2 regions of the Cytobacillus sp. FSL R5-0377 genome follow, and region 2 is predicted to be linked to the other one. Evidence: riboswitches for the same ligand, from Rfam matches in the RefSeq annotation. Region 2 holds a riboswitch; the other holds the start of a gene.
The links. A riboswitch is a leader RNA that binds a small molecule or an ion and turns the genes downstream of it on or off. The one in region 2 is predicted to bind preQ1.
Positions count from the first base shown of each region.

Region 1: another riboswitch for preQ1. It lies ahead of queF (preQ(1) synthase); the one in region 2 lies ahead of queC (7-cyano-7-deazaguanine synthase QueC).

Region 1 is NZ_JBBORA010000001.1:1,549,682-1,554,108, forward strand. Features, by position in the region: gene NSQ49_RS07820 (hypothetical protein) at 1-27, opposite strand, end outside; gene panF (sodium/pantothenate symporter) at 301-1,743, opposite strand; gene NSQ49_RS07830 (YhdT family protein) at 1,740-2,030, opposite strand; gene queF (preQ(1) synthase) at 2,186-2,683, opposite strand; PreQ1 riboswitch class I at 2,794-2,839, opposite strand; gene mscL (large conductance mechanosensitive channel protein MscL) at 2,973-3,344, shown strand; gene NSQ49_RS07845 (Bax inhibitor-1/YccA family protein) at 3,413-4,054, shown strand; partial or broken gene NSQ49_RS07850 (AhpC/TSA family protein) at 4,276-4,427, shown strand, end outside.
Region 2 is NZ_JBBORA010000001.1:142,298-146,724, forward strand. Features, by position in the region: gene pxpB (5-oxoprolinase subunit PxpB) at 1-608, opposite strand, end outside; gene NSQ49_RS00720 (hypothetical protein) at 945-1,667, shown strand; gene NSQ49_RS00725 (hypothetical protein) at 1,718-1,846, opposite strand; PreQ1 riboswitch class I at 1,997-2,039, shown strand; gene queC (7-cyano-7-deazaguanine synthase QueC) at 2,092-2,751, shown strand; gene queD (6-carboxytetrahydropterin synthase QueD) at 2,755-3,231, shown strand; gene queE (7-carboxy-7-deazaguanine synthase QueE) at 3,224-3,955, shown strand; gene NSQ49_RS00745 (ABC transporter ATP-binding protein) at 4,105-4,427, shown strand, end outside.

The DNA.
Region 1 (4,427 bases), 1.4 Mb from region 2:
CATAATCATATTTATAAAATTTTTCATTATATACTCCCTAATGTGATAAGAATATTTCCATTTAAAGTCAAATGTTACAATTACGTTTCAACTTATTAAGTGTAACAAATAGGGATCGTTTCTACAAATCTATCAATATGCTCATTTTTTTACAAAAGCACAGGTTTCCTCCCGTATCCTTTATATATGACTCCTCTCCTGCTTCAATCAAACGTTTTAATAAACCAGCCAGAGCCCTGCCTAAAGGCTTTTTGCAGGTTTAATAGAAGAGCCCCGGAATACCATTCCGGGGCCTCTTGCTTAAATTTCTGCAGCTGCAGGTGCTGATTTTTCGGTAAATAGGCTTACGGCTATATAAGATGCCAGTGATAAAGCAATAGGCATTACGACTGTATTCATGCCTAAAGCATTGGGATAAAAAGTATGGAATAAAATATAGGAAACTGTGCCGGTTATCATGGAGGCCACTGCCCCATATTTATTCCCTTTCGCCCAATAAAGGCCCAGCACAACTGGCCATATGAATGCTGCTTCCAACCCTCCGAAAGAAAAGAGATTCAGCCAGATAAGCAAATCGGGCGGACTGAGCGCCATGATGCACACCAGAATCCCCAGCAGGGCTGTGACTGCAAAACTCATTTTCTTAATCGTGCTTTCTTCAGCATCAGGTTTAATATAATTTATATACACATCTTTAACAATCGCCGAGCTGACCAGAAGGAGCAGGGAATCCACGGTAGACATAATCGCAGCCATCGGTGCAGCCAGTACAATTCCCGCAAGCCACGGCGGAAGGACCTCCATGGCAATCAGCGGCATAACTTTATCCCCCACTTCAATTCCGGGAAGAATCGGCCTGGCAAATACACCAATCAAATGCATGCCAAGCATGATAAAGCCAACCACGATTGTTCCAATAATAATTGCCCTATGCATCGCTCTGGCATTTTTATAGGACATGGCCCTTACAGCCACCTGAGGAAGACCAATAACCCCCACTCCCACCAGAATCCAGAAGGATGAAACATATAAAGGAGTCAATCCGCCATCAAACCCAAATGGGGTAATCAAATTCGGATTCTCTGAAGACAGATCGCTGATAATATTCTGGATTCCTCCACCTGCCACAATGACAGCAACCAGAAGGACCAGGGTGCCCAAGAACATAATCCCGCCCTGGACGGCATCCGTTACAGCAACAGCACGGAAGCCGCCGATCACCACGTAAACCATAACAGATGCCGCAAAAATGAATAAAGCAGATAAATAGCTTAATCCTGTCAGTGACTCAATCAATCTTGCTCCGCCAACCCATTGGGCTGCCATAGCTGAAAACAGAAAAATAATGATGCTGAGAGAAGATAGCCACACAACCCATTTGCTGTTATATCTTTCTTTCAAAAAATCGATGAGTGTTACAGCATTATACTTTCTTGCTGTAATCGCAAACTTTTTTCCCAAGACCATAAGGACGAAATAACCAGTAACAACCTGTGACATGGCGAGCAGCACCCAGCCAAGCCCCTGCGTGTATGCAACACCAGGGCCCCCAATGAAGCTGCTGGCACTTCCGTAGGTTGCAATCATGGTCATAGCCAATATAAAACCGCCCAGCTGCCTTCCTCCCAGAAAATAATCCTGCAGAAACGAGCTGCCGGCATCCATCTTTCTGCTGGACCATAAACCCACCAGAAAAATAATGATTAAAAAGAAGAGAAGAGGTGCAATAACCTGCCAGTTCATTCGGAATCTCTCCCTTCCCCATTTTCTTCGAACGGAACTTCTTTAAAGAGGAATTTCACAGCCGCGGATACCAGTATCACCATGACAATAAAACCGGCAACACAGCTCCAGAAAAACCATGCCGGCAGCCCCATGATGAATGTATACTCATCGGCAGGTGCTGACCCCAGTCCATAGGCAAACCCATACCACCATATGAAATTAAAGAGTACGAGACCAATGCCAATCCACGCTTCTTTCTCTGCTACTTTAAAACGAGGATCTTTTTTATGTATGCTTTTCTTCATTTTGTCTCCCTTCAGAGCTTTTTTATAGTATGGCATTCATTGAAGGAATTCTTTACTTGATATTCCACAAACACAGCTTATTCTGCAGCAAAAAAGGCAGATTGCTCTGCCTTTTTGATCATATTTTAAAATTGCCCTTTAAGCAAGGTCTTCTATTAGCGATTATCAATCGTCTCCGGATAAAGATCATGGTTCATCAAGCGGTAATCTGCCATTTTCTCATATTTTGTTCCGGGCTTGCCGTAGTTCGTGTACGGGTCAATGGAAATCCCGCCACGAGGCGTGAACTTGCCCCAGACTTCAATGTAGCGCGGGTCCATCAGCTCAATCAGATCATTCATAATGATGTTCATGCAGTCCTCATGGAAATCGCCATGATTTCGGAAGCTGAAAAGATACAGCTTTAATGACTTGCTCTCTACCATTTTTTGATCTGGAATGTAGCTGATATAAATAGTCGCAAAATCCGGCTGGCCCGTTTTCGGGCATAGGCTCGTAAACTCGGGACAATTAAACTTTACAAAATAGTCGCGGTTTGGATGTTTATTATCAAAAGCCTCCAGAATTTCAGGCGAGTATTCAAAAAGGTAGTTAGTCCCCTGATTTCCCAATAATGTAATATCTGTTAATTCCTCATCTTTTCTTCCTGACATAAAAATAGCCTCCCTTTATATGATCCCGCTGATCCAAAAGAAAGGTCCGAAAAGTACAGCTTGAAAAATAAAACCATATCCTCTCTTGGATATGGTTGATTATTATAATCAAAGCCATAGTTTTTTATAGAGGGTGATGCTATGAACCTCTCCCGATACCACGGGAATAATAGAAATATAATTGTCATAGTTACTATAGAGAAAAAGCCTGTTTCTGTCAATAGGTGCTTCCTTATCACCTATTCTTCATAGTATAATAACGGTAATTTTCAAAGAAAGGTGATTGGTTATGTGGAATGAGTTTAAAAAATTCGCCCTAAAGGGAAATGTCCTGGATTTGGCGGTTGGGGTTGTAATCGGAGCTGCCTTCGGAAAGATTGTATCTTCCCTTGTAGATGATATCATCATGCCTCTTGTTGGGTTGCTTATGGGCGGAGTTGACTTTACGGATTTGATGGTGAAAGTCGGTGGAGCACAGGTGAAATATGGTTTATTTATACAGAATATAGTGGACTTCTTCATAGTGGCCTTCTCCATTTTCGTCTTTATCAGGATTATCAACAATCGTTTCAAAAAGAAAGAAGAAGCAGCACCAGAACCCGTAGTGGATCCCAATGTTGAGCTTTTAACTGAAATAAGAGATCTCTTAAAAAATAAATAAAAAATGAAACTTAAAGAATAACTTTATCGTATATACATATACAAATGATGTTAGAGGAGAAATGAAAAATGTATGTACAGCACACCGCTAATAACAGTTATTTGCCTTCTGTTTTAAGGGCGTTTGCCTTATCATTGGGGATTGCTTTCGCCGGAACGATGGCGGGGGTTTTTATTCCGCCAGCCTTGTTTTTGCCGCTCATGATTCTTGAACTCGGCATGCTGCTTTTTGCTTTCCTGCTCCGCCGCAAAAAAGCTATCGGGTATACATTCCTTTATGTATTTACATTTATTTCAGGAATGACGACTTATCCGATTGTTGCCCATTACCTGGCTGCTATTGGACCAAATCCTGTTTTAACCGCCCTTGCAACGACAACGGTTGTATTTACAGGTTTAGCCGTGTATGCTTCGACTACGAAGCGGGACTTATCTTTCCTCGGCGGCATGCTGATGGCGGCATTGCTTGCTCTTATTGCGATTGGAATTTTCAGCCTCATCTGGCCGTTAAGCTCTAATGCTATGCTGGCTTTTTCCTTCATCGGAGTGCTTTTATTCAGCGGATATGTGCTATTCGACTTCAACCGCATGAAGCATTACGGAGTGTCTCCGGAAGAAGTGCCTTTGATGGCCCTTAATCTATATCTCGATTTTATTAACCTGTTCATTAATATCCTTCGCATTTTTGGAATATTGGGGAGCCGGGACTAAACAGGAGTGAAAACTCCTGTTTTTTTTTATACTCAAGCCGGAATTCTTTATTCCTTTAAAAGAATTAAGTATGATCAGAAGCAAACCCGAAAGGCGGGATATGAATGAACTATATTTTAGAAAGCCCAAATTCTGATAAAAATATGACGCTTGAACAGGCCATTAATGGACAATACACAATGGCTGTTTTCATCCGCCATCTTGGCTGACCGGTCTGCCGGGAATATCTTGCGCAGTTGCGCGAGCGCATAAATGAAGTAGAAGAAAGAGGTTTTCAAGTCATTGTCATTGCTCCTTCGAAAGGAACATTTATTAAACAATTCCTTGAGCAATTCGGTCCGTTTCCTTTTCCATTCCTTGGCGACCCTTCCCG
Region 2 (4,427 bases):
CGAAACAGTTTTACAGGAGTACGCCCGATCAGCTGCCAGCCTCCTGGCGTCTCAATGGGGTAGATCCCAGTCTGCATCCCGGCAATTCCCACTGTTCGCTCAGGTATTTTCAAACGGGGGGTATCCCGTCGGGGTGCGGCAATTTGCTCTGACATCCCGCCGATAAAAGGGAAGCCTGGCGCAAAGCCAATCATATAGACCAGGTAACTGCCTGAAGAGTGAATGTTTATTACTTCATCAGGGGTAAGGCCGTTATGTTCGGCAACATAGTCAAGATCCGGCCCGAATTCTCCTTCATAGCAAACCGGGATTTCGACAATCCTTGCTTCCATTGGCTTTTTTTCTCCCAGTTCTTCCATTAGCGGTTTTATGAGAGAACATATGAAATCAAATGGAAGCTGGCCGCCGGAAAGCTGATATATCTCATATGGATTGTAAAAAATGGTGACTGTGGTATAAGCGGGGATGTATTCTATCATCCAATCTGGAGGATGTTTCTCGAGAAAGGATGTCAGTGTCTGCACTTTTTGATGTGCATCCTCACTGATTTCATTCCCAAGTTCAATAAGAACTGCATTATCTCCTAAAGGATGTACAGTGTATTCCATATTTTCACCGGCTTTCGCTTCAAATATAGTGAGCTGAAGATTCAAAAAAATTATTCAGTAATAATAAATATCCATTTCCAAAGAGACAAAATACACACTTTATTTCTTCCTAAAATAAGGAAAGTCTAGGTTTAATAAGGTTAGAAGGAAAAGGATTATTAGTAGATTTATATATTTATGCAACTTCTTCAGCTAAAGAATATAATATCATATAATAGACTGAAAATTCTATGTGTGCAAATTATTCTGCCGGAAATTGACCCAGATTCTTCAAAGTTTATATCGTCCGCTAATATGGGAATAAAGAAGGATATTATGAATTAGGGAGAGATCACCATGGGAGCAGAACCGGAAATGAACTTATCTGAAAGATTTGAGGCTGCCTTTAACCGAATTCACAAAGCCTTGAAACAATCTGCTAAACAAGCCAGAACAGATAAATTTTATAAACTGATAGAAATACAGAAAAACCATTCGCTGATTCGATTATATGAGGATGATTTACATCAGTTTGCCAAGCTGAGGAATGCTATTGTCCATGAAAAAATTGATCTGGATTATTATATTGCGGAACCTCACCTGGAAACGGTGGAAAAAATCGAACGGATTGCCGGCCATTTTGAAAAGCCCAAAACGGCGATTTCCATAGCTGCGACACCTGTATTTTATTTTTATGAAGATGGAAAGCTTTCAGATGTACTGGCCATAATCAATAAATTCTCTCATTCGCAGTTTCCCATCTACTCAAGGGAAGAGGAATATTCCTGGCTGCTAACCTCAGCAGATATTGTCAAATGGATGGCAGAGCATTTTACTGAAGAGACGATCCAGCTGAAAAAAGTGAAAATCAAAGAGCTCTTCAACAAAAAATCCAAGCATCAAATCGCATTTGCCGGCACGAATACTTCAATATTTGATTTAGAGGATATGTTTGAGGAATCCAGAAATAAAAATGAAAAGCTTGAGGGAATCATTGTTACTGATACTGGAAAGCCGACTGAAAAACCAAAAGGCTTTATTACAGCCTGGGACCTGCTGGAGGCCGATTCAGAAAATTAATACGAAAAAAAGGTGCAGGCAATAGCTGCACCTTTTTTTACAGGTTCCGATTATTGCAGCAATCCCAAACGCATAAGAGTGGACCTGTCCTGAATATGGATCCCTGAAGTCCTTCTTGCAAATGTCCCTTTTTTCGCAATGCCAAAGGAATAGCGTGATGACGATGTAAATCTGATCATGCTTCAATCCCTCCTTATGAAATGGCGATGCATTATTACTTTTCCACGATTTTGAATAATAAAACTTTTTGTTTGAACACAAGTAATACCTTCTAAAACCTTGAAAAAGATGATAATATAAACTGATAGTTCAATAGAAAATCCGTGTAAACGGTAGAGGTTCTAGCTACCCTCTTTAAAAAACTAAGGAAAACAGGTCTGCTTTCTTAGTGGTCCTGTTTTTCTATTTAAAGGAGAATTTTAATATGAAAAATGATAAAGCACTCGTTGTATTCAGCGGCGGACAAGATAGTACTACCTGCTTATTCTGGGCAAAAGAACGTTTTGCCGAGGTGGAAGCAGTTACTTTTAATTATAATCAGCGGCACAAGCTTGAAATTGATTGTGCCCGCCAAATAGCAGAAGATTTGGGAATCAGGCATCATATCCTTGATATGTCCTTATTGAATCAGCTTGCACCAAACGCTCTGACCCGTGATGACATAGAAGTAAAGGATGGAGAGGAAGGCGGGCTTCCATCGACATTTGTGCCTGGAAGAAACCTTTTATTCATGTCCTTTGCCGGTGTGCTTGCCAGTCAGATCGATGCCAAGCATATTGTTACCGGGGTGTGTGAGACAGATTTCAGCGGCTACCCTGATTGCAGAGATATTTTTATCAAATCACTGAATGTCACACTGAATCTCTCGATGGATGGGCAGTTTGTGATTCATACACCTTTAATGTGGCTCAATAAAGCGGAGACATGGAAATTGGCAGATGACTTGGATGCTCTTGATTATGTGCGCAACAGCACACTGACATGCTATAACGGCATTCCTGCCGATGGCTGCGGTGAGTGTCCTGCCTGCCATTTAAGACAAAAGGGCCTTGAAGAATACCTCAGCGAAAAGGGGGGGCTTTAAGCCATGTATGGATTTAGGATTGTTGATAAACTCCAGAAGATTAATGAAGACATTAAACCGGATCAGTTGAAATACCATCACAAGCGTGTAATGGTCAGCAAGGAATTCACGTTTGATTCAGCCCATCATCTGCATTGCTATGAAGGTAAGTGCAAAAACCTGCATGGACACACCTATAAGGTGATTTTCGGCTTAAGCGGGTTTGTGGATAACAGAGGGTTAATGATCGATTTCGGGGATATAAAAGAAATCTGGAAAAAAGAGATTGAGATTTTTCTCGATCACAAGTACCTGAATGAAACGCTGCCACCTATGAATACGACAGCCGAGAATATGGTTGTGTGGATTTATGAAAAAATGGCGGAAAGCCTGCAAAACAGAAAAGAGCAATATGACGGGGCCAGAGTAGAATTTGTGCGCCTTTTTGAAACTCCTACAAGCTATGCGGAAGCCAGAAGGGAGTGGATGGAGGTTGAGTAAGATACCAGTACTGGAAATATTTGGTCCGACCATTCAGGGTGAAGGCATGGTCATCGGCCAAAAGACTATGTTTGTCCGCACTGCAGGCTGTGATTATTCCTGCAGCTGGTGTGATTCCTCTTTTACCTGGGATGGAAGTGCGAAAGACAGCATCCGTCAAATGGACCCGGATGAAATTTGGAAAGAGCTTAAAGAACTGGGAGGAGACGGGTTTTCATTCGTAACCATTTCAGGCGGCAATCCCGCTCTTCTTAAAAATTTGGGTAAGTTCATTTCTCTTCTTAAAGCTGAACAAATTAAGCTCTGCCTGGAAACACAGGGAAGCCGCTGGCAGGATTGGTTTTATGATATTGATGAACTCACACTCTCCCCAAAGCCGCCAAGTTCAGGCATGAATACGGACTTCGATGTGCTCGATCTGATCGTGAACAAACTGCAGGGCAGCAGAAGGGAAGAACAGCAGTTTTCACTTAAGATTGTTGTTTTTAATGATGAGGATTATGAATATGCCAAAAATGTTTATCAGCGCTATCCAGGAGTTCCGTTTTATCTGCAGGTGGGAAATGATGACACCGTAACAGCAGACGACCGGAATTTACTGCAAAGACTGCTTGATAAATATGATTGGCTTATCGAAAAAACGATTCAGGACAATGAGCTGAAAGATGTTAAAGTGCTTCCGCAGCTGCATACCTATGTATGGGGGAATAAGCGGGGAGTATAGCATCCGAAAATCCCGCATTCAAGGTGCGGGGTTATTTTTGTTTTTGAATTTTGTAACAGATTATTGGAAATCTATGATATTATACGTTTGAACTTGACAATACATATTTCACATATTTCCTGTAAATTTCTATAGATAGGGAGAGTTAGATGACAGATAACACCATTATCCGATTTAAATCGGTGACAAAAAAATATGATAATGACCCGCCTGTATTAAAAAATGTCAGCTTTGAAATTGAGCGCGGAAAGTTTTATACCCTTTTAGGTCCATCGGGCTGCGGAAAAACGACGATATTGCGGCTGATTGCCGGCTTTACTGAACCTTCTGAAGGGGATATCTATTTTAGTGGAAAAGTCATTAATCATGTTCCCGCAAACAAACGGCAAGTAAATACTGTTTTTCAGGATTATGCCCTGTTTCCTCATTTGAATGTATTTGAAAACATTGCATTTGGCCTAAAAATAAAAAA